3 regions of the Vibrio sp. R15-SG3-ISO1A genome follow, and region 2 is predicted to be linked to each of the others. Evidence: predicted binding sites of a transcription regulator. Region 2 holds the regulator's gene; each other region holds the start of a gene.
What was found. The regulator CRP, encoded in region 2, controls carbon source genes, mostly activating them, when cyclic AMP is high. The targets are predictions, from matches to a motif close to TGTGANNNNNNTCACA.
Positions count from the first base shown of each region.

Region 1 (8,440 bases), on a different contig from region 2:
AATCATCCCGATGGCGTATTGTTTACCGAGATTGAAGCCTTTCTCTTTGGCGATCAGGCGCAGATAGGAATCGGGTTTTTGCAACAACAACCCACAACCATCGCCGGTTTTTCCGTCGGCGGCGATGCCACCACGGTGGGTCATGCGATCCAATGCTGAAATTGCGGTACGAACTAGCTTGTGGCTAGGTTCACCTTCCATGTGTGCAATTAAACCAAATCCACAGTTGTCTTTTTCAAGACGAGGATCATATAGAGCCATTGCAATTCTCCCTTTGCTTCGCTGTCTTCCAGACAGTACTACCAACGTATCCAGCTTGAACTCAAAAAGGGTTGGTAAATATGACTAACTATGCTTTTAAATTGTTAAATTTTGCATAAATATACACAAAATTATCTTTTATTATTTTACAAAATTGGATGAATTCATTTTCATCGACTTCACAACGTATAGCTTATGATGAAAAAGGTCAAGTTTTTGGTGAATGATCACGCTAGGTGACTATTTACCAAGTAATTGACTGAAAAAAGTTCGCCAAATCATAGGGATAGAATTCTTGTTGTTACATTTTTGTAACAATGAAAGTGTGAGGGATAAAAAAAGACCAGCACAATGTGCTGGTCAACTGGATAGGTTTGGAAGGATGTCAGTGTAAGCGGTTATGCAGAGAGCATAAGTGAATCCGCTTTCGCTTCAAGGTGGGTTCCCCCCATCAGATACTGGTCGATAGCACGTGCACACTCTCGACCTTCATTGATACAACGTACCACCAAAGATTGGCCGGTACGCATATCACCTGCGGCAAAGACACCCGCTTGATTGGTGGCGAAGTCTTGTGTCGCGACGTTGCCACGCTCATCAAGCGCTACATCAAGCTGAGCAAGAACGCCGGTCGGTTCTGGATGCAAGAAACCCATCGCCAAGAACGCCATATCACATGGAATCACGCGCTCGCTGCCTTCGACTTCTTTGAAGCTCGGGCGCTCACCCGCTTTGGCGTCTTGCCAAACAATGTCAGCGATACGCAGACCTGTGACGTCACCTTGGTCATTACCGATAAACTCTTTGGTCAGAATATTCCAGTGACGATCAACGCCCTCTTCGTGTGAAGTCGAGGTACGTAGGATCATTGGGTATTGTGGCCAAGGCATGTTCGCTGGGCGTTTCTCTGGTGGAATCGGCATGATTTCGACCTGGGTGACGCTGGCAGCGCCGTGACGGTTAGAAGTACCGACACAGTCTGAACCTGTATCACCACCACCAATCACCACCACGTGTTTACCGGCGGCATGAATCTCTTCACCTTTGAGATCCATGTTGTTGGCACGGCGGTTATTTTGTGCGAGAAACTGCATCGCAAAGTACACACCGTTAAGCTCGCGCCCCGGGACTGGCAAGTCGCGCGGTACGGTTGAACCACCGGTGAGCAACACCACATCGTACTCTTGACGAAGCTGCTGAGCGTTGACATCAACACCCACGTGTTGGTTGACTTTGAACTCAACGCCCGCTTCGGCCATCAGATTGATCTTGCGATCAATCACTTCCATGCTCAGTTTAAAGTCTGGAATGCCAAAGCGTAGCAATCCGCCCACTTTTTCATCACGCTCAAACACGGTGACACTATGGCCTGCGCTGTTTAACTGCTCGGCTGCTGATAGACCCGCCGGGCCACTGCCGATGATCGCCACCGTTTTACCTGTGCGAGAGCGTGGCGTTTTCGGTTTGGCGTACCCTTCACGATACGCCGTTTCTACGATGGTTTTCTCAATGTTACAGATGGTGATAGGGTCTTGGTTGATCCCCAATACACACGCGCTTTCACACGGCGCAGGGCAGACACGACCAGTAAACTCTGGGAAGTTATTGGTGGAGCTTAGAATGTTCCACGCCTCTTCCCAGCTATCACGGTACACAGCATCATTGAATTCAGGAATGATGTTGCCAATGGGGCAGCCGTTGTGACAAAACGGCACACCACAGTCCATGCAGCGTGATGCTTGCGTATTGATCTTGCTACCAAATTCGTCGTTCAGGACGAACTCTTTGTTGTTCTTGATGCGCTCTTTGGGGTCGATCTTTTGTGGAAGTTCACGACCATGCTCTAAAAATCCAGTCGGCTTACCCATTACACTGCCTCCGTTTCTGCTTGTTCTGCCTCAGCTTGACGTTTTTGAAGCACCGCTTTGTAGTCACGTGGCATGACTTTCACCATCGCCGCTAAGCTTGCTTCAAAGTTGTCTAAGAAAGACTGAGCCACTTCACTTCCTGTGAATTGAACGTGTTTCGTCAACATATCTTGTAAGAAGGCTTTGTCTTCTTGTTCGATAGGATCCAAATCGACCAACTCTGGGTTGAGTTTGGATTCAAAGTCACCCGACTTATCCCAAACGTAAGCGACACCGCCACTCATGCCCGCGGCAAAGTTGCGGCCAGTCGATCCGAGGATAATCGCCGCGCCACCTGTCATGTATTCACAGCCGTGGTCACCCACGCCTTCGACAACCACTTTCGCGCCCGAGTTACGTACACAGAAGCGCTCACCGGCCATACCGCGAATGAAGGATTCTCCGGAGGTTGCTCCGTAGAAACAGACGTTACCTACCACAATGTTGTCTTCGGCAATAATGCTTGATTTGGCATCTGGGTAGAGCACCAAGGTACCGCCAGATAGGCCTTTCCCCCAGTAATCGTTCGCATCGCCTTCGACTTCAAATTTGACGCCTTTCGCAAGGAACGCACCGAACGACTGGCCAGCACTACCGGTAAACTTAACGTTCATCGGTTGAGGCAGACCTTGATCCTTGTACACCTTGGAAATCTCGTTAGACAACATGGTGCCAGCAGAGCGGTCAGTATTGACGATCGGGAACTCAGCGTTTACCGCTTCGCCTTTTTCGAGCGCAGGGATCGCCGCTTGAATCAGTTTACGGTCAAGCACTTGCTCTAGGTTGTGATTCTGTACGGTCTGGTTGTAGACGCCGTCTTGCTCGCGTGGTTGCTCAACGTGTAGCACAGGAGATAAGTCTAAGTTCTTGTATTTCCAGTGCGATACGTCTTGGCGAATCTTCATTTTCTGACCTTGACCGACCATCTCATCAATGGTTCTAAAGCCAAGTTCTGCCATGATTTCACGTAAACCTTGTGCCATGTATTGGAAGAAGGTCACGACGTCTTCGACGCGGCCGTCAAAACGCTCACGCAGCGTTTTGTTTTGTGTCGCAATGCCCACAGGACAGGTGTTCTTATGACACTTACGCATCATAATACAGCCTTCTACTACCAGCGCAGCGGTTGCGACACCCCACTCTTCAGCGCCCAGTAATGTCGCGACAGCGAGGTCACGAGGCGTTTTCATCTGACCATCCGCTTGAACGACGATACGGTTACGTAGGCCGTTTTTCAGTAGCGTTTGGTGCGTTTCCGCCAAACCTAGTTCCCAAGGAAGGCCCGTATGGCGAATCGATGACATCGGAGAGGCACCGGTACCGCCGTCGAAACCTGCGATAAGCACAACGTCTGCTTTGGCTTTCGCAACGCCAGAGGCAATCGTGCCGACACCGGCTTCGGAGACCAATTTGACGTTCACGCGGCCAGCGCGGTTTGCGTTCTTCAAGTCGTAGATCAGCTGAGCCAAATCTTCGATAGAGTAAATATCGTGGTGTGGCGGTGGAGAAATCAGACCGACACCCGGTGTTGAGTGACGAGTGGCGCCGATCCAATCATCAACTTTGTCACCCGGAAGCTGACCGCCTTCACCCGGTTTCGCGCCTTGCGCCATCTTGATTTGCAGTTCATCTGCGTTGGTGAGGTAGTATGAAGTCACCCCAAAGCGACCAGACGCGACCTGCTTGATAGCTGAGCGTTCCCAGTCACCATTTTCTTTGCGCTCAAAGCGCATTGGGTCTTCCCCACCTTCGCCCGAGTTAGACTTCGCGCCCAATCGGTTCATCGCAACGGCCAGCGTTGAGTGCGCCTCGTAAGAGATCGAACCAAACGACATCGCGCCGGTGGCGAAGCGTTTTACGATGCTTTCAATCGGTTCTACTTCGTCGATGGGGATTGAGCCTGCTGGGTGTTTAACAAACTCCAACTGGCTACGCAGCGTCACCGCGTTGTCGCCTTGCTTATCCACCGCGGCCGCGTATTGCTTGAACTGCTCGTAATCTTTGTTGCGTGTTGATTGTTGCAACAGAGAAATCGTCTCAGGGTTGAAGAGGTGCTTTTCACCGCGCTGTTTCCACTGGTAGACACCGCCGACATCCAACATTTGCACTGGGATTTCGCGTTGTGGGTAACCGACACGGTGACGAATGAGGACTTCTTTTGCGATGTCATCGAGCGTCAAACCTTGAATACGAGAGACGGTACCCGTGAAGTATTTGTCGACCACGGATTTGTGGATACCAAGCGCTTCAAAGATCTGTGCGCCATGGTAAGACTGCAAGGTTGAAATGCCCATTTTAGAGAAGATCTTCAGCAGGCCGCCGTTGATCGCCTTGCGATAGTTATCAAACAGATCGCGTGGGCTGGCTTCTGGATCGAGCTTCTTGGTACGTTGCAGCTCAACAATGGTCTCAATCACCAAGTACGGGTTGACGGCATTGGCGCCGTAGCCAAGTAGCGTCGCGAAATGGTGCGTTTCACGTGCATCACCGGTTTCAACCACAATGTCACACTTCGCGCGTAGACCTTTGCGGATCAGGTGATGGTGAACGGCGCCGACGGCCAACATGGCTGGAATAGCCGCGTGGTTTGAGTTCACTGCGCGGTCTGTGAGTAGGATGATCGAGTAGCCATCGACCACCGCATCTTCGGCGTATTGACAGATACGCTTCAATGCACGCTCTAGTTTGCCTTGATCTTCATTGGCTTGGAACACGATATCGAGCGTTTTCGCCTGTAGGTGTTCGTTGTCGATCGCACGCAATTTCTCGAGCTCAGAGTTCGCGAGCACTGGCGATTCCAGTTCCACTTTTTGACAGTGAAGCGGAGTTTCAGTCAACAGGTTATGGTCTTTACCTAGGTAGGTATTGAGTGACATCACCATACGCTCACGGATCGGGTCGATCGGTGGGTTGGTAACCTGAGCAAACAACTGCTTAAAGTAGTTGGATAGATGCTGAGACTGGTGAGACAAGACAGCCAATGGCCAGTCTGCGCCCATGGCAGACAGCGGCTCTTTGCCTTCTTTCGCCATTGGAACGATGATTTCATTCACTTCTTCAGTGCTGACACCAAACGCTTGTTGACGATGGAGAAGGCGCTCTGGAGAAGGCTGGCTGAACTGGTTGCTCGCATCAGGCAGTTTCTTCAGGCTAAGTAGGTTATCTTTCACCCACTGTTCGTAAGGCTGAGCACCTGCGATGGTATCTTTGACTTCTTCGTCAGAGATAATGCGACCTTGTTCTAAGTCCGCAACGAAGATACGACCAGGCTGCAAGCGGCCGCGGAACTCGACGTTCTCTGGGGCAATATCCACAACGCCAGACTCAGACGCCATCACAAGGAAGTTGTCTTTAGTCACGGTGTAGCGAGACGGGCGCAGGCCGTTACGATCGAGCGTTGCACCTACTTGGACACCATCGGTAAAGCAGACTGACGCTGGGCCGTCCCAAGGTTCCATGATGTTTGCGTGATACTGGTAGAACGCGCGACGTGTCGGATCCATGGTTTTGTTTTCTTGCCACGCCTCCGGGATCATCATCATCAATGCGTGTGGCAAGCTACGACCTGAGAGGACCAGTAGCTCAAGCGCCATATCGAAGTTTGAAGAGTCCGAGCTGCCTTCTTGGCAGATAGGCAATAGCATGTCGATTTCTGCTTGTGTAAACAGATCCGACTCGATGATCGCCTCACGGGCTTTCATCCAGTTTAAGTTACCGCGAACGGTGTTGATCTCACCGTTGTGGGCGATATAACGGAAAGGTTGCGCCAGACGCCATTTCGGGAAGGTGTTGGTAGAGAAGCGAGAGTGTACCAAGGCTAGCGCCGTCACCATGGTTGGGTTTTGCAGGTCGAGGAAGTATTGAGGCACTTGCTCTGTGGTCAACTGACCCTTATACACCAAGGTTTTGTAAGACATGGAGTTGATGTAGAAATCATCACCAATGTTCGACACGCTCTCAAGGCAGACGCGTACAGTGTAGTTTCGCAGCACGTACAGCTTGCGCTCAAGCTCTTCTGGCGTCATACCTGGGCCGCCGGTGACAAACACGTGCTCGAACTGAGGCTCAGTGCTGAGAGGATCGGCGCCGATCATGGAGTTGTCGGTTGGCAGTACGCGGTAGCCAATGATTTCTAGGTCGAGACGCTTGGCGTTTCGCTCTAAGATGTCACGACATTGCTCGCGTTTGTATTCATCTTTCGGGAAGAGAACCACGCCAACGCCGTATTTTTCAAAAGAAGGCAGTTTGATACCGAGCTTTACTGCTTCTTCTAAAAGAAATTCATGGGGTTTTTGCAACAAGATACCCGCACCATCACCACTACAAGGGTCACAACCTTGACCACCGCGGTGTTCCATGCGAGCGAGCATATCGAGTGCTTGAGTCACAACTTCGTGTGATTTACGGTTTTTCAGGTGAGCAACAAAACCGATACCACAGGCGTCATGCTCCAGTTCTGGAGTATATAGACCCTGAGAACTTTGCTCTCTATCTACCATAGATACATCCTTCCAGTTCAATTAGACGCAATTACCCTAATCCGCAGGGGCGTCTTGTCCTTGATTTGTATGATTCGAAGTCAACCGAGGTGGGAGACTTAGATTCCGTTCCGTATCTCGCAGGAAAAATATTGCGAGAAAAACAATCCTTGGTGATATCCGTGTTTTTATTGTCACTATGTAGTGATTTATATAGGTGGGAGGTGGATACCGCCGATGATTTTGCAATTTTGTCTGTAATAAAAATCACAAAAACTGTAAGTATCCTACAATTTTGTCAGCAGCAAATGCAATGAAAACTCGCCCTTGTCGCCCACTTTTTTCGCATGAACATGCACCATTGCGTTTAACTTTTGCGTAACATTTGGCGAAATGCCTGTATTTAATGAATGTTTATTGACTCTGATTAAAGATGCGCCTGTTTGAAATCGGTAGATTCCTCCCCGAATTATTTTCATGATTGTAATTTTTTTACATGAATCTTAATGAGATTTATTTACGTTTGGGTGAAGGATGCAGCTACACGAATTAGTCAATACCATTGGTCAAGATCTCCAGCGTCGCTATAAAGAGAAAGTGCACAAGCTGACCTTGCACGGTGGGTTTAGTTGCCCGAATCGCGACGGGACGATTGGCCGTGGTGGCTGTACCTTTTGCAATGTCGCTTCCTTTGCTGATGAGCAAGCTCAAGTAAAAAGCATTCAAGCCCAGCTCACTGACCGAGCGGGGGAGATTCGCCGCGCGAACAAGTATCTGGCTTATTTTCAGGCTTACACCAGTACCTACGCTGAGGTGCAAGTGCTCAAGTCGATGTATGAAGAGGCGCTCAAAGCGGCGGACATCGTCGGATTGTGCGTAGGAACGCGGCCAGATTGTGTGCCTGATGCGGTGCTTGAACTGCTCTCTGACTACGTGGAGCAAGGCTATGAAATCTGGCTAGAGCTTGGCTTACAAACCGCCAACAACGACACCCTTAAACGCATCAACCGTGGCCACGATTTTGAGTGTTATGCGCGCATCACCGAGCGCGCTAGAGCGCTCGGGATCAAGGTGTGTACTCATCTGATTGTGGGCTTGCCGCGCGAAACACGCGATGACAACCTGGAGACTTTGCGCCAAGTGTTGGCGGTGGGTACCGATGGCATCAAACTGCATGGGCTGCACATTGTCGAAGGCAGTACCATGGCTAAAGCGTGGCGAGCAGGTAAACTGCAGGCGCCTGAGCTTGATGAGTATGTTGCTATTGCCAGTGAAATGATCCGCATGACGCCACCGGAAGTGGTCTATCATCGCGTCTCTTCGGCGGCACGCAGACCTACCTTGTTGGCACCGCTTTGGTGTGAAAACCGCTGGCTGGCGATGACGGAAATTGGGCGCTCGCTCAATGCGTTGGGTGCGCAAGGCTCGTTGATTGAGCGTCCATTCGTTTACACAGCGCCGCAACTTGCCACGCCCTAAGCCTTGCCGCTTCACACATCCCACATTTAAACGTTCCCGAGCCAGAGAAGCCTTAGCAGCCCAAGGGTAAAACAGGTAGTATGAAACCACTGTCCATCATGAGGCAGTGGTGATTCTAGGCTCGGAGCGTTTAATGAAACCGATAAAAAACCTCGCTCAGTATTATGTCGACCTCTTGGTCAAACTTGGCATTTTACGTTTCTCAATTTTGCTTGCTTTGGCGTTGGTGGCACTGGCCGTTGTGGTCCAGGTGGGGATCACGTTGGTGTTAAGTGGCCACGTGGATGATATTGACATCGTCCGCTCAGTCTTCTT
Region 1 covers NZ_JCBDGH010000026.1:2,757-11,196, reverse strand. Annotated here, with positions in the region: gene gltB (glutamate synthase large subunit) at 1-261, opposite strand, end outside; gene AC6R0L_RS02490 (glutamate synthase subunit beta) at 660-2,129, opposite strand; gene gltB (glutamate synthase large subunit) at 2,129-6,667, opposite strand; gene mnmL (tRNA modification radical SAM protein MnmL/YtqA) at 7,181-8,125, shown strand; gene arcB (aerobic respiration two-component sensor histidine kinase ArcB) at 8,259-8,440, shown strand, end outside.
Region 1: a site for CRP is predicted at 6,903-6,918, ahead of gltB (glutamate synthase large subunit). Genes of this name have one in related genera too.

Region 2 (8,440 bases):
GCGACATCAATAAAGAATTCAGGATAGTGCGCGTACAAATCGCGCACAGTAACGTGCTCAAGTGAGGCTATTTTCTTAAGCATGATCGTATTGGCCACTGAACCTTGCGACTCTGGGTGCGCGTACAGCACCAGCACTTTAGGTTTATGCTTAAGTGTCTGCTTAGACGTGGGGGTCGATGACAGTTCCATCCGTGAATCACCATCCATTCTTCTCTGTTGCCTTTGACAATACGTGGTTCGCTGCTATTTCTCAATGCTAATCAATCAATTCACACCACCAATAGGCCCAAGAAAAGCGCAACCCGAAACAACACATACGCCAGCAACACCGACGCAATGATCGACTTTTTACGCCAATCCCCCTACTATGCGACGCAAGACCAGTCCACATCGCGAGAACCCAACGGGTAACATTATGATCACCTTTTCTGACATCGAATTGCTGCGCGGCGGCAAACCCCTGCTTGAACACGCTACGGCGACGATTCATCCGGGGGACAAAGTCGGCCTAGTCGGCAAAAACGGTTGTGGTAAATCCACACTGTTTGCGCTGATCAAAGACGAACTCTCCATCGATGGCGGAAACTTCACTAAACCCGCCCACTGGGAACTCTCTTGGGTCGCTCAGGAAACGCCCGCGCTAGAGCGCTGCGCCCTTGAGTATGTGATTGATGGTGACCGCGAGTATCGTGCACTGGAAGCGCAATTGGCCGAAGCGGTGCAGAAAGACAACGGCACGCTCGTCGCTGAGATCCACGGCAAAATCGAAACCATTGGCGGCTATAGCATTAAAGCGCGCGCCGCGGAGCTGCTCGATGGCTTAGGCTTTAGCCAAGCGCAGATGAGCTGGAATTTAACTCAGTTTTCCGGTGGTTGGCGGATGCGCCTTAACTTAGCGCAGGCGCTGCTGTGTCGCTCTGACTTGCTGCTGCTCGACGAACCGACCAACCATTTGGATCTGGATGCCGTGATGTGGCTTGAGCGCTGGCTGCAAAATTACCCGGGTACTTTAATCTTGATTTCTCACGACCGAGACTTTCTCGATCCGATTGTCGGTCGCATCATTCATATCGAGAATCAGACGATGAATGAGTACACCGGTAACTATTCGTCATTTGAAGAGCAGCGCGCGCAAAAACTGATCCTGCAACAAGCGCAATTTCAGAAGCAGCAGAAACAGATGGCACACATGCAAAGCTACATCGACCGCTTCCGCTACAAAGCCTCCAAAGCGCGTCAAGCACAAAGCCGCATTAAGGCGTTGGAGCGCATGGAGAAAGTCCTGCCGGCACAATTTGATAACCCGTTTAGCTTTGAGTTCCGTGAGCCGTTGGCGCTGCCTAACCCAATCATCATGATGGATGAGGTCAGTGCCGGTTATGGCGATGCCTTAATCCTCGACAAAATTCGTCTCAACCTGGTTCCTGGCAGCCGGATTGGTCTACTCGGGCGCAACGGCGCCGGTAAGTCAACGCTGATCAAACTGCTCTCGCGTGAGCTCAAGCCTCAAGGTGGCGATTTGACCTACTCACAAGGGGTCAAAATTGGCTACTTTGCCCAACATCAGCTTGAAACCTTGCATCCCGAAGAGACGCCATTGCAGCACATGATGCAAATCGCCCCCGATAAAAACGAGCTAGAGCTGCGTAACTATCTTGGCAGCTTTGGCTTTCAAGGCGATAAGGCACTGGAAAAAGTCGCCCCCTTCTCCGGCGGCGAAAAAGCACGCTTGGTGCTGGCACTGATTGTGTGGCAAAAACCGAACTTGCTGCTGCTCGATGAACCGACCAACCACCTCGATCTCGATATGCGTGAAGCGCTGACCCTCGCGTTGCAAACCTTCGAGGGTGCGATGGTCATCGTCTCTCACGACCGTTACTTGTTGCGCGCCACCACCGACGACCTCTATTTGGTGCACGACCGACAAGTCGCGCCCTTCGATGGCGATCTCAATGACTACTATAAATGGCTGACGGAACAGCAAAAACAAGAGAGGCGTGACGCGCAAGACGCTCAACCTGAAAAAAGCACCACCAACAGCGCAGCCGCCAAAAAGGAGCAAAAGCGTCGTGAAGCAGAATTTCGTAAGCAGACCGCCCCTCTTCGCAAAACTCTGACAAAACTCGAAGAAAAAATGGATAAGTTGGGTAAAGCGCTCAATGACGCTGAAGTACAGCTGTCTGACAACAGCCTGTATGAAGCAGAAAATAAGGCTAAACTTAATCAAGTATTGGCGACTCAAGCAAGCTGCAAAGCTGAGCTTGAGGAGGTAGAAATGGAATGGATGGCAGGGCAAGAACAACTCGAACAGATGGAAGCGGCGTTCACGGACGCGAGCCAGTAGAGACCACCGAAGCACAAGCATCGCAAGACAGCGCGCAAGCCGCGCGCCTGTCACACGACGAGCTGTGGGCATTCTGCTTGCAATACTACAGCGTGCGTGAAGTGAAAGACGCCTGTCTTAGTATGCAAAACCGCTATGGTGGCAATGTCAATTTACTGCTGCTGGTACGCTGGTTAGATGAGCAGAGGCTCACCTTTGACGAGCAGGGCTGGGCAACGCTGCACGCTAGCCTGGCGCGATGTGAACCTCTGCTGCAAAGCTATCGAGAGCTGCGCCGCAAGTTAAAACTTGGCGCGCCCGATACGCTCTACCGCGAGGCACTGCAATTCGAGCTAGAGCTAGAAAAACAGCAGCAGATCGATTTGCTCACTGGCGTCAACACGCTCACACTGCAAGAGAATCAAGGCGAACCACTCACCTTGCACTATTGTCGGCAGCAGGATGCTGAGCCCCTCTACGCCGCGCTGCATACCGATTGGTATCCGACTGTCGGCAACCCGCCAAATACAGAAGCGAGCAAGGGATAGGCTTATGACACATTTTACCGCCGCGAAAGGACTCACCAATCCGCACCTGCAAACCTTGGCTCCGCGCCTGATTCGCAAAAAAGCCTTGTTTGAGCCTATCTGGCAAACGCTTGATACGCCCGATGGCGACTTTCTCGATCTCGCTTGGAGCGAAGATTGGCAACAAGAGAGCGCCGTGCGCAAACCCATTTTTGTGCTATTTCATGGCTTAGAAGGTTGTTTTTACAGCCCCTACGCCAACGGATTGATGCACGCGTTTTCTTCTCAGGGCTGGCTCGCCGTGATGATGCATTTTCGCGGTTGCAGCGGGAAACCTAACCACACCGCGCGCGCCTATCACTCAGGCGAAACCGAGGATGCTCGCCACTTTTTACGCCACCTCAACCACCTGTTTCCCGATCAAACCAAAGTCGCGGTCGGCATCTCTCTAGGCGGAAACATGTTGGCGAACTACTTAGCCGACTACCGCGATGAGCCACTGCTTGACGCGGCAACCATCGTCTCCGCGCCTTTGGATTTGTCGGCCTGCGCCAAGCGAATCGAGCAGGGTTTCTCCAAGGTCTACAAAACCTACCTGCTCTCCTCACTTAAGAAAAACGCGCTGCGTAAACATCATCTGTTAAAAGGCGAGCTCGATCTCTCTTATCAAAGCATCAAACGGGTCACTAAACTGATGGAGTTTGATGACCTCATCACAGCTCCCCTCCACGGTTTTAAAGACGCGCAAGACTACTACCAGCGCTGCTCTGGGATTCACCGCCTGAAAGAGATCCGCCTGCCGACACAAATCATCCACGCCAAAGACGACCCGTTTATGACGCCCGACGTCATCCCGAAATTTGTCCTGCCCGACAACATCGACTACCGCCTGTTCGATCAAGGCGGCCACGTTGGTTTTCTCACTGGCAGCGCCATCAAGCCGCGCTTTTGGTTAGAAGAGGCGTTGCCGGCGTACTATGAATCCCTAAGCGTTTCGAATCGTTAGCCATTTCGGCATAATAGCCGCCTTCAACTTTCATCATAAATGAATGAGGTATTTATGATCATCCCTTGGCAACAGATCGCCCCTGACACCCTAGACAACCTGATCCGTGAATTTGTACTGCGTGAAGGGACGGACTATGGCGAGCAGGAAATCTCTCTTGACGAGAAAATCGCCCAGATCCGTCAGAGCTTGGTGAGTGGTGAAGCGGTGGTGGTCTATTCAGAGCTGCATGAGAGCGTGGATATTCAACTCAAATCAAAGTTTTAATATTTCCAGTGCGTTAAAAAACACCATACCGTGATCAATCAATAGAACATGCTATATTGGTCATCATTTGACAAGGAATAAGACAAGGTTTGTCATGTCAGCAAAACACCCCATTATTGCCGTAACGGGTTCTTCCGGTGCGGGCACAACCACGACCTCTGAAGCGTTTCGCAAAATGTTTAACATGATGCGCGTGAAACCGGCTTGGGTGGAAGGGGACAGTTTCCACCGCTTTACGCGCCCAGAAATGGATGTCGAGATCCGCAAAGCGCGCGAGCAAGGACGCCACATCAGCTACTTTGGCCCGCAGGCGAACGACTTCCCTGCCCTGTCTGAGTTTTTTAAGCAGTATGGCAATGAAGGCACAGGGCAAATTCGTCGCTACTTGCACACCTTCGATGAAGCCGTGCCCTACAATCAAATGCCGGGCACCTTCACGCCGTGGCAAGATTTGCCGGAAAATTCTGACGTGCTGTTCTACGAAGGACTGCATGGCGGCGTGGTGGATGGTGAGGTCAACGTCGCCCAACACGTCGACTTTTTGATTGGCATGGTGCCGATTGTGAACTTGGAGTGGATTCAAAAATTCGTCCGTGACACGCGCGATCGCGGTCACTCACGCGAAGCGGTAATGGACTCGATTGTCCGCTCGATGGACGACTACCTCAACTACATTACCCCGCAATTTTCGCGTACCCACATCAACTTCCAACGCGTGCCGACCGTCGATACGTCCAACCCACTTAACGCTAAAGGCATCCCAAGTTTAGATGAAAGCTTTGTGGTGATCCGCCTGCGCGGCATCAAACAGGTCGACTTCCCATATCTGCTCGCTATGATTGATGGCTCTTTCATGTCGCGCCACAACACCATTGTCGTGCCGGGGGGTAAGATGAGTTTTGCGATGGAGCTCATCGTCAGACCTATCCTACAGCAGCTTATCGAGACGGGTAAAATTGGCTAGCGATCAGTCCTAAGACCCGTTTACTTGTCATACCGTGATCATGTGCACATTTTTGCGTAAACAATCACCAACTTGACACGATTAAAATCAAGAAATCCCTTTTGAAAAAGGCTACTATTTGTAACCGAAACAAAGATGGCTTGCAGCATTGAATAAGTGCTCTTATCCTAAAAAGCCTTGTTCAAGGCTTCGCGCCTTTTACTGGCGCGACAAAAATGGAAAGCGGCAAGCGTACCCTGCAGAGGAAGTGAGATATTATGGTTCTAGGTAAACCTCAAACCGATCCAACATTAGAGTGGTTCCTGTCACATTGTCATATTCATAAGTACCCATCAAAAAGCACATTGATCCACGCCGGTGAGAAAGCAGAGACGCTTTACTACATCGTCAAAGGCTCTGTGGCGGTACTGATTAAAGACGAAGAAGGTAAGGAAATGATCCTTTCTTACCTAAACCAAGGTGACTTTATCGGTGAACTTGGTCTATTTGAAGAAGATCAAGAGCGTACCGCTTGGGTTCGCGCTAAATCACCTTGTGAAGTTGCAGAGATCTCATTCAAGAAGTTCCGTCAGCTTATCCAAGTCAACCCTGACATCCTAATGCGTCTATCTGCGCAAATGGCAAGCCGCCTACAAGTGACGAGCCAAAAAGTCGGTGACCTCGCCTTCCTAGACGTGACAGGCCGCATCGCGCAAACGCTACTTAACCTAGCGAAGCAGCCAGATGCCATGACGCACCCAGACGGCATGCAAATCAAGATCACTCGTCAAGAGATCGGTCAGATTGTCGGCTGTTCACGCGAGACCGTTGGCCGTATCTTGAAGATGCTTGAAGAGCAAAACCTGATCTCCGCCCACGGTAAAACCATCGTCGTCTACGGCACGCGATAGGGTATTAGAGGCGAGTTCCTAGTGACGAGTTCCTAGAGAAAACCTTTAAAGATTAAGAAAGCCACCCTGTCTACCAGCGGTGGCTTTTTATTTACCAGTACCCAGTTCCCATCACCCACTACCTATTACCCATCACCCATTTCACCAGCCCCCTCTAGGAACTAGTAACTAGGAACTAGGCACTCCCATCAACTAGGCACTCCCTACCCATTCGTACTCTCAAATATCTTATCCGCTGACGCTGCGACAAACCCTGGGTAGAGCTCACCATTACTCATCGGATAGCGTTTGGCGAATTCGTAGAAGCCACCTGGGATCACTTGCGTACCGTCACTAAAGCTCACCTCGACTCTGTCTGCCATGGTGGACGATTGCTCAAGCAGTACCTCTGGTGAGCCTTTCACTTCGCCACCCGACTCATTGATGACAAAGCCCGCTTGGCGCAGGTGCTCATTCACCGCCGCGACCTCGTCAAATGCCTTGAGCTGATTAACGCTTACGGTGAAATGGTTGGCCCCATAGCCGTGCGCCGCAAGCCATGCTGCGTACTCACTCTCTTGGGCGAGGGTTTGAAAATCTTCATAGCTGAGATCCCACAAACGGCCCGCATACAAAAACTCATGGCTTTGCAGTGCGGATACCTCCACTTGTGCCACCAGCTTGCTGACAATGCTTTGCAGCGGCGCTGAGCACTCTTCGACTTTCAGCTCACTGATGAACACTTTTGGCAACGTCGGATCGGCGTGCTCGTAGTGCTTGGCGACCAAGTGTTTGCTCTCAAACAGGTAGTCACCGCACGCTTGGTAACCCAGCGCAATAAATGGCGCAGCCAATGTCTCGATACCGAGCGGCGCAATGTTAAAGGTACGCAGCGCAATATGGTCATTGATCAGCGGCTCATCTTCTTCTAAAAGCTGATGAACCTTGGCCGCTTGAGGACATAGACGGGAAATATAGTCTTGCCACAGTAAATCGAACAGTTGAGCAGGCGTCATAACGTCTCCATGTTAATCGTGAAGCTGAATCGTGAAGCTAGTTCTTTAAAAGAATGGCTTAATCACAAACCTAGCAATGAGTCGAACACCTTGGGCTCCAAGCGAGCCCAAGGTGCGTCTTACAGTTCTACACCCGGGCTTAACGTCTCAGGCAGCAAGGTGTGCTCGCCTTCCATCGACGCCATAGGGTAAGCGCAATAATCCGCAGCGTAGTAAGCACTTGGGCGAAGGTTGCCCGAGGCGCCCGGTCCGCCAAACGGCGCATCGCCACTCGCCCCAGTTAATTGGCGGTTGCGATTGACGATCCCTGCACGAATGTGGTCAACAAAGTAGGCCCACTCATCATCATCGGTGGACACCAGCCCAGCAGAGAGACCAAAGCGGGTGTCATTGGCCAGCTCAACCGCGCGCTCAAGACCTTGATAACGCACCACTTGCAGCAGCGGGCCAAAGTATTCTTCATCTGGCAGCGCTTCGATGGCCGTGACATCAATAATCCCCGGAGTGACAAACGCCGCCTCGCCCGCTTTCGCTTCCACCAAGCTCACACCACCAAGGCTCTGCAAGTTCGCCTGTGCGTTAAGGATAAAGTGTGCCGCAGCTTTCGAAATTTGTGGGCCCATAAAAGGCGCTGGCTCTGCAAACGGCTGATCGACACGCAGCTTGCGTGTGGCCTCAACCAAGCGATTGACCAAGGCATCGCCTTTGTCGCCCACAGGCACATAGAGACGACGCGCGCAGGTACAACGCTGCCCGGCACTGATAAAGGCCGATTGCAAAATGGTGTAGACCGTCGCGTCCAGCTCACCATAGTGCTCACTGATGACCATAGGGTTGTTGCCGCCCATCTCCAGTGCCAGCATCTTGTCTGGCTGACCGGCAAATTGGCGATGCAGCAGGTGACCTGTATTGGCGCTACCAGTAAACAGCAGGCCATCAATGCCTTTCGACTCTGCTAGCGCAATGCCCGTCTCTTTGCCCCCTTGGACTAAGTTGATCACGCCCGCAGGCAATCCAGCTTGTTGCCACAGCTTCATCGCTAGCTCACCGGTCAGCGGCGTTTGCTCTGACGGTTTGAACACCACGGTATTGCCCGCCAGCAGCGCTGGAACAATGTGGCCATTGGGCAAATGACACGGGAAGTTATACGGGCCAAACACCGCCATCACACCCAGCGGGCGATGGCGCAGCACAATTTGGTTACCCGCCGCTTCGCGGGTACTTTCGCCTGTGCGATCATGATAAGCGCGAATAGAGATGGCAATCTTGCCCGCCATGGCCGCGGCTTCTGTGCGCGTTTCCCACAACGGCTTGCCGGTCTCTTTAGCAATCACTTCGGCTATCTGCTCGCTGCTCTCTTTCACTTTTTCAGCAAACGCCAGCACGATGGCTTCGCGCTGCGCAAAGCTGAGTTTTTTCCATGTCTGAAAGGCGTTTCTCGCCGCGCTGACCGCCGCTTCGACTTG
Region 2 covers NZ_JCBDGH010000092.1:34,524-42,963, reverse strand. Annotated here, with positions in the region: gene kefG (glutathione-regulated potassium-efflux system ancillary protein KefG) at 1-191, opposite strand, end outside; gene AC6R0L_RS16760 (ABC transporter ATP-binding protein) at 418-2,346, shown strand; gene AC6R0L_RS16755 (TIGR02444 family protein) at 2,283-2,873, shown strand; gene AC6R0L_RS16750 (hydrolase) at 2,878-3,858, shown strand; gene AC6R0L_RS16745 (YheU family protein) at 3,913-4,125, shown strand; gene AC6R0L_RS16740 (phosphoribulokinase) at 4,220-5,089, shown strand; gene crp (cAMP-activated global transcriptional regulator CRP) at 5,347-5,979, shown strand; gene AC6R0L_RS16730 (DUF1338 domain-containing protein) at 6,183-6,974, opposite strand; gene astD (succinylglutamate-semialdehyde dehydrogenase) at 7,094-8,440, opposite strand, start outside.

Region 3 (8,440 bases), on a different contig from region 2:
AAGTGGAGCGTTTCTAAAAAGCGTTAAAGCTAAGCCTTATTCAATAAAGAATTAAGCTTGGCCTTTTACTTCTTTAAGACCGTTGAAAGGTGCACGCTCACCTAGCGCTTCCTCGATACGGATTAGCTGGTTGTACTTAGCAACACGGTCAGAACGGCTCATAGAACCTGTCTTGATTTGACCTGCAGCAGTACCTACCGCTAGGTCAGCGATAGTTGCATCTTCAGTTTCGCCGCTGCGGTGAGAGATTACAGCTGTGTAACCTGCGTCTTTAGCCATCTTGATTGCAGCTAGAGTCTCAGTTAGAGAACCGATTTGGTTGAACTTGATAAGGATAGAGTTAGCTACGCCTTTCTCGATACCTTCAGCAAGGATCTTAGTGTTAGTAACGAATAGATCGTCACCTACTAGTTGAAGCTTGTCACCTAGTAGTTCAGTTTGGTGCTTGAAGCCAGTCCAGTCAGACTCGTCTAGACCATCTTCGATAGAAACGATTGGGAACTTGCTTGCTAGCTCAGCTAGGTAGTGGTTGAACTCTTCAGAAGTGAAGGTTTTGCCTTCGCCTTTCATGTTGTAGATGCCAGCTTCTTTGTCGAAGAACTCAGATGCAGCACAGTCCATAGCTAGAGTCACGTCTTTACCTAGTTCGTAACCTGCCGCTGCAACCGCTTCTGCGATCACTTCTAGAGCTTCAGCGTTAGACTTAAGGTTTGGAGCGAAACCACCTTCGTCACCCACTGCAGTGCTGTAGCCTTTAGACTTAAGAACTTTAGCTAGGTTGTGGAAAACTTCAGCACCGATACGTAGACCTTCTTTAAGAGTCTTAGCGCCAACTGGTTGGATCATGAACTCTTGGATGTCAACGTTGTTGTCTGCGTGCTCACCACCGTTGATGATGTTCATCATTGGTAGAGGCATAGAGAACTGACCAGCAGTACCGTTTAGCTCAGCGATGTGCTCGTATAGAGGCATGCCTTTCGCTGCTGCAGCAGCTTTAGCGTTCGCTAGAGAAACCGCTAGGATTGCGTTTGCACCGAACTTAGATTTGTTCTCAGTGCCGTCTAGCTCGATCATGATTGCGTCGATAGCCGCTTGGTCTTTCGCGTCTTTACCTGTTAGAGCAGTTGCGATTTCGCCGTTTACTGCTTCAACAGCTTTAAGAACACCTTTACCTAGGAAACGTGCTTTGTCACCGTCACGTAGCTCAAGAGCTTCGCGAGAACCAGTAGATGCGCCAGATGGAGCAGCAGCCATACCTACGAAACCGCCTTCTAGGTGTACTTCAGCTTCTACAGTTGGGTTACCACGTGAGTCGATGATTTCACGACCTAGAACTTTAACGATCTTAGACATTAATGTTTCCTCTCGTTCAAATATAAATGTCAAATTTAAAAGGCAGCAGCACAACCTTCGCCGCCGCCCGTATCCTTTTTACTTACTTCTCAAACTCGCCGCGTGAGTGCTGACCAGCGGCTTTCACGAAACCTGCGAATAATGGGTGACCATCACGAGGCGTCGATGTGAATTCTGGGTGGAACTGAGCCGCAACGAACCATGGGTGCGCTGGGTTTTCAATCATTTCCACCAGCTTCTTGTCTGCAGAAAGACCAGAGACCTTCAAGCCCGCTTTTTCAATTTGTGGTCGAAGGACGTTGTTCACTTCGTAACGGTGACGGTGACGTTCATGAATCGTCGCGCTACCATAAAGCTCGCGAGCCTTAGTTCCTTTCTCTAAGTGACATAGCTGAGAGCCAAGACGCATAGTACCACCAAGATCCGACGTTTCGGTACGTTCTTCAACTTTACCTTCACCGTCGACCCACTCAGTGATCAAGCCTACCACAGGGTATTTCGTCTCTTTATTAAATTCTGTTGAATGCGCGCCTTCCATACCCGCGACGTTACGAGCGTATTCAATCAGCGCGACTTGCATACCAAGACAGATACCAAGGTAAGGGACATTGTTTTCACGCGCGTATTGCGCTGCGCGAATCTTACCTTCGATACCACGGTCACCAAAACCGCCCGGTACTAGAATAGCGTCAAGACCGGCAAGCACTTCAACGCCTTTAGTCTCAACATCTTGTGAATCTACGTATTTAATGGTGACGTTCAAGCGGTTTTTCAAGCCAGCATGCTTAAGCGCTTCGTTGACTGATTTGTACGCATCCGGCAGTTCGATGTATTTACCGATCATACCGATAGTCACTTCGCCCGTTGGGTTCGCTTCTTCATAGATAACCTGTTCCCATTCAGACAGGTCTGCTTCTGGAGCGTCGATACCAAAACGTGCACACACAAGATCATCAAGACCTTGCGATTTGATCAGTTGAGGGATCTTGTAGATCGAATCCACGTCCTTCATCGAAATCACTGCTTTCTCAGGAACGTTACAGAAAAGGGCAATTTTCTTACGCTCGTTCGCTGGGATCATGCGATCGCTACGACAAACCAGAATATCAGGTTGGATACCGATAGAGAGCAGCTCTTTCACTGAGTGCTGAGTCGGCTTAGTTTTCACTTCACCCGCCGCAGCAAGGTAAGGGACTAGCGTCAAGTGCATGAACATCGCACGCTCACGGCCGAGTTCAACAGCAAGCTGACGAATCGCTTCCATAAATGGCAATGACTCGATGTCACCGACCGTACCACCAACTTCAACGATAGCCACATCGTGCCCTTCAGAACCGGCAATAACACGGTCTTTAATGGCGTTAGTGATGTGAGGGATAACTTGAATGGTGGCGCCTAGGTAGTCACCACGACGCTCTTTGCGAAGCACGTCTGCGTAAACACGACCGGCAGTAAAGTTATTGCGCTTAGTCATCTTGGTGCGAATGAAACGCTCATAGTGACCAAGGTCTAGGTCGGTCTCTGCGCCATCTTCCGTGACGAACACTTCACCGTGCTGAGTTGGGCTCATGGTGCCCGGGTCAACGTTGATGTAAGGGTCAAGCTTCATCATGGTCACTTTAAGACCACGAGCTTCTAGAATAGCGGCTAGAGATGCAGCTGCAATACCTTTACCTAGAGAGGATACAACCCCGCCAGTAACAAAAATGTAATTTGTCGTCATGTTTAACCTGAAATTGGTTGAATGAGGGAAATGGAATTCTTCTGGACGGGACGAAAATATACCAGAAGACCCTAACCGCCACAACGTGAAATCTATCACAGTGTCATTTTTTCTTTTTTGCTTCAAATCAAATTCACGCGACGGCTGACTGTACTCAGACGAATTCGCGTGATTACTCTGAGCGAGTCTATTTTTCCGCTGCTTTTACTTCATCCCACAGTGCATCAAGCGCCTCTAAAGGCAATTGTTCTAGCGTCTTATTCTGCGCTGCAACACGTGATTCTACGCCTTTAAAGCGACGCACAAACTTAAGATTCGCCTTGCTCAATGCCGCTTCAGGGTCATGACCGAGGTGACGAGCAAGATTCACCACCGCAAACAGCAAATCACCGAGCTCCATCTCGACCTTGTCATCTTGCACCGAGACTTGCACCGCTTCCGAGACGACTTCATCGACCTCCTCGCGCACTTTATCCACCACGGGTCCTAAAGTGTCCCAATCAAAGCCCACTTTGGCGCACTTTTTCTGAATTTTTGTAGCACGAGAAAGCGCTGGTAGAGAAGCTGGTATTGAGTCTAGGATACTTTGCTCATTTTTGCCTAGTTGCGCTTTTTCTTTGGCTTTTTCCGCCTCCCAATTGGCGTTAATTTCCTCGTCGCTGGCAAACTCCGCTTGGCCAAAGACATGCGGGTGACGGCGCGTGAGTTTTTCATTCACTGTGTCGACCACCTCAGAAAAATCAAACAATTGCTGCTCTTTAGCCAGTTGACTGTAGAAAATCACCTGGAACAACAGATCACCAAGCTCTTCTTTTAGATTGGTCCAATCACGGTTGTGAATCGCATCCACCACTTCATAGGTTTCTTCAATGGTGTGCGGCACTATGGTGTCGAAAGACTGCTTTAAATCCCATGGACAGCCGTGTTCTGGATCACGCAGCTTGGCCATGATTTGCTCTAATTGTTCAATTGGATGACTCATGCCTCTCCCTCACAAAATGAAAAGGTGAGCAGCATAACCACTCACCTTCGAACTGTTGGTCGCGCTTAACGCGCATTGTCAATAATTGCTACGGATTCCGGTTAGCCCAAACGTTTAACGCTCATCACGTCTCGGATCTGTTCCACACGTTTGATCACCCGTGATAACACCTCGATGTTGTTCACTTCAAGATCAAAATCCATTATCGATAACTGTTTACGATAGTCGACGCGATTCTTCATGCTGGTCACTTTGATTTTCTCATTGGCAAACAGCGTAGTGATGTCTTTTAACAGCCCACCGCGCTCCATCGCCTCAACACGGACGGTGAGAATGTAGGAGCCCACAAAACCGCTGCCCCAAACGGTATCAATAATACGTTCTGGTGCATGGTGCCTTAACTCATCAAGCTGCTCACAATCGGCGCGATGTACTGAAATGCCACGACCCTGGGTGATATAACCGCAGATTTCATCGCCCGGGATTGGCTGACAGCATCGAGCGAGGTGAGTCATCAAGTTGTCGACCCCTTCGACCACAACCGCATCTTTCTTAGGACGGCTCTGAGCCGGCGCTTTGTGCTCTGCTTCTTGGAGCTTTTCTAGTGCTTGCTTGTCTTCTTCTTCAGCGGTGGGTTTGTTCACCAACGCATTGATATGATTAATGATCTGGTTAATCCGCAAATCACCACTGCCCACCCCAACAAACAGTTCATCGGTCGAGTTAACGTTGAAGCGCTTCAGCGAGTAACGCTCGGCGTCTTTTAACGTCGCACCAATTTTCGCCAGTTCCACCTCGAGAATCTCGCGCCCCGCCTCGAGGTTTTTCTCACGAGACTGCTTGCGGAACCAAGCATTGATCTTCGCGCGTGCTCGCCCTGAGGTCACAAACCCCATCGACGGGTTTAACCAGTCGCGCGATGGATTGGGCTCTTTAGCAGTAATGATCTCAACTTGATCGCCCATCGACAATTTATGGGTAAAAGGCACGATACGGCCCGCTACTTTGGCACCAATACAGCGATGCCCCACTTCTGAGTGAATGTGGTAAGCAAAATCGAGCGGAGTCGCACCCATCGGTAAGTCGACGACATCGCCACGCGGAGTAAAGGCATAGACTCGGTCATCAAACACTTGGCTGCGCACTTCATCCAACATCTCACCCGAGTCGGACATCTCCTCTTGCCAATCAAGCAGTTTGCGTAGCCAGGTAATTTTCTCATCGTACCCACTGCGACCAGCGCCGCCCTCTTTGTATTTCCAGTGCGCGGCCACCCCAAGTTCAGAATCTTCGTGCATCTGCTTGGTGCGGATCTGAATCTCGATGGTCTTGCCTTCTGGGCCGAGAATTACGGTGTGAATGGATTGGTAACCATTCGGTTTTGGGTTTGCGACATAGTCATCAAACTCACTGGGCAGGTGTTTGTATTTGGTGTGCACCATCCCCAGTGCGGCGTAACAGTCTTGCAGTTTATCGGCGATGATGCGCACTGCGCGCACGTCAAACAGCTCATCGAACGCCAAATTTTTCTTCTGCATTTTGCGCCAGATGCTGTAGATGTGCTTGGGACGCCCGCTCACTTCCGCGTTGATGCCCGCCTCTTTCATTTCATCGGAGAGATCATCGACAAAATCTTTGATGTACTGCTCACGGACAATGCGTCGCTCAGAGAGCTGCTTTGCAATCTGTTTGTAGGTTTCCGGTTGCTGGTAACGAAAGGCGTAGTCTTCAATTTCCCACTTCAACTGACCGATACCCAAACGGTTGGCCAGTGGTGCGTAGATATTCGCACACTCTTTCGCTGCAGCACGGCGCACTTCATCGGGCGCTTTCTTTACTTCAATGAGGTTGCAAATTCGCTCAGCTAACTTAATGATTACGCAGCGAAAGTCATCAACCATCGCCAGTAGCATTCGGCGGACATTGTCCACCTGCGCCGATGCAGCGCTGCCTTCCATGGTGATGTTGAGCTGGCCAAGTGCCGCCATCTCTTCTACGCCATCAATCAGTTTGATGGTTTCTTTGCCAAAGTCTTCTTCAAAGGCATCACGCGCGTAGGCACCAGCCGAGACGAGCGGAAACAGCAGCGCCGCCACTAAGGTGGCTTTGTCCATCGACAGCGTGATTAAAATTTCGATCATTTCACGGCCACGCCATAACAGCAGTGGGCCTTGTTCATTACCCTCAAGTACCTTTTCACACTGGCGGTACACTTCTTTTAAGCGCTGGGCAATTTTTGCGTCCTGATTCAGGCTCGCAATCCATTTTTCTAGCTCAAACTGTTCGTCTTGATTTAAGTGTGCGCTTCTTACCGCAACCATCTCTATCGTCCTAGTTTTTTATTTTTTTAACCTCGCCCTGCGGGCGGGTCTAATCCTTAACAAATAACGCCATTGATTCTAAATGGCTGGTATGGGGGAACATATCCAACATCGCGAGTTTTTCTAATTGGTAGCCCTGCTCGAGAAGGCTTTGCGAATCCCTTGCTAGGGTAGCAGGATTGCAAGAAACATAAACGACACGAGTCGCACCCAAGGCAGAAAGTTGTTCTACGATGCCGCTCGCGCCCGCTCGTGCTGGGTCGAGCAACACTTTATCGAACTTTTCGCCCGCCCAGGCGTTATTTGCGATGGGCAGCTCCAAATTCGCTTGGAAAAACTCGACATTGGAGAGTTGATTGAGCGCCGCATTGTTCGCCGCTTTCTCAACCATCGCCTCCACACCTTCAACACCAACCACATGCGCTACATGCTTAGCGATTGGCAAGCTAAAGTTGCCTAGACCGCAAAACAGATCCAACACACGATCGCTGTCGCTCAACGTTAGCCACGCCATCGCCTGTTGGACCATTTGCGCGTTGACCTTCTGATTGACCTGAATAAAGTTATTTGGTTCAAACGCAATAGTCACGCCTGCTTCTTGGTAGATCCCAGCCTCGCCCATCACCAACGTCAACTGATGACTTTCCGGCATCAGGTAAAGCGTGATGTGGTGAGTGGTTGCAAAGGCGATCAACGCCGCTTCTTCATTCTCGGTCAGCGGCTTGAGATGTCTCACCACCAAGATATTAACGTTGTCTCCCTTCACCAATTCCACATGGCCAAGGTGCTCTGGCTGACTGAACTCCGACAACAAGGCATACAGCGGCGCCATTAACGCGCTCAGCTCTGGCGCCAATACTGGGCAATCGGTCAGTGTGATGATCTCTTGGCTCTGTTTTTTACGAAAACCGAACTGTAACTGACGCTGCTTTTTATCCCACTTGATACTGATGCGCGCGCGGCGGCGATAGCCTTGCTCATCGCCAGAAATCAGGGCTGAGAGCGCTGCATCCTGTCCGCTGAATTTGCGCATCAACTGCGCCAAGGTGCGCGATTTATGCGCTTGTTGATCGGCGCTAGAGAGGTGCTGCATGTTACAGCCGCCACACATGTCATAATGCGGGCAAAATGGCGCAATACGCTCTGGGCTAGGCGTGAGAACTTTGATCAATTTGGCACGCGCGTACTTGGCTTTGCTTTCCGTCAGTTGAATCAATACCTCTTCTTTAGGCAGAGCGCCTTCAATAAAAATCGGCTTTTTATTTTGGTATGCCATGCCCGCACCGTGGTGATCGAGTTTCTCGACCAGAACAGATTGATGCTTAGTATTGAGTTGAGTTTTCTTTTTAGGTTGGAAGAAACGCGCCATGTGCCGTGCCTATTTCGCAGTCAACAGACTGTATTTGCTCTAATTACAGTGTCGATTCCCGCTTTTACAGCAGAATCATTGTGTGAGCCGACCGAGTTGATTATGCTTAAACCTTCGGCGGCTTCTATTTATGGAAGTTATTTTCCCATATCCACACCACGATGTTTAGACAATAATGACCAGATATGGCTTACGCGCCCGCGTTATTTCTCTTACTCTCGCCCCCACATTGATCATCGGGCTTCTACTGACCGCCTTCTTTTCCTTTAATCGCTATCACGATTTGGAAACTCAGGTCATCAATTCAGGTTTAAATATCGTTGAGCCTTTGGCGATTGCCAGTGAAGATGGGCTTCGCAACAACAGCCGCGAAGCCGTCAGGCGCATCATCAGCTTTGCGCATCGTAAGAACTCGAAATTTGTCCGCAGTATTGCCGTATTTGATTACAAGCACGATCTGTTCGTGACCTCGAACTTTCACCCTAACTTCGAGTCGCTGACCTTTCCAAAACAAGAGCCCATCCCGCTGCTACTCACCTCTGATTTGCGCGACAACACCTTAATTCTTCGCGCGCCCGTTATCTCTGAGGCGGGCTTAACCGCCACACTCGAAGGGCAAAGCACCACACCAGCACTCGGCTATGTCTCGATTGAGCTCGATCTCTCTTCGCTGCGCTTGCAGCAGTATCAAG
Region 3 covers NZ_JCBDGH010000042.1:3,391-11,830, reverse strand. Annotated here, with positions in the region: gene eno (phosphopyruvate hydratase) at 52-1,353, opposite strand; gene pyrG (CTP synthase) at 1,436-3,076, opposite strand; gene mazG (nucleoside triphosphate pyrophosphohydrolase) at 3,264-4,058, opposite strand; gene relA (GTP diphosphokinase) at 4,160-6,379, opposite strand; gene rlmD (23S rRNA (uracil(1939)-C(5))-methyltransferase RlmD) at 6,429-7,748, opposite strand; gene barA (two-component sensor histidine kinase BarA) at 7,924-8,440, shown strand, end outside.
Region 3: a site for CRP is predicted at 3,161-3,176, ahead of pyrG (CTP synthase). Genes of this name have one in related genera too.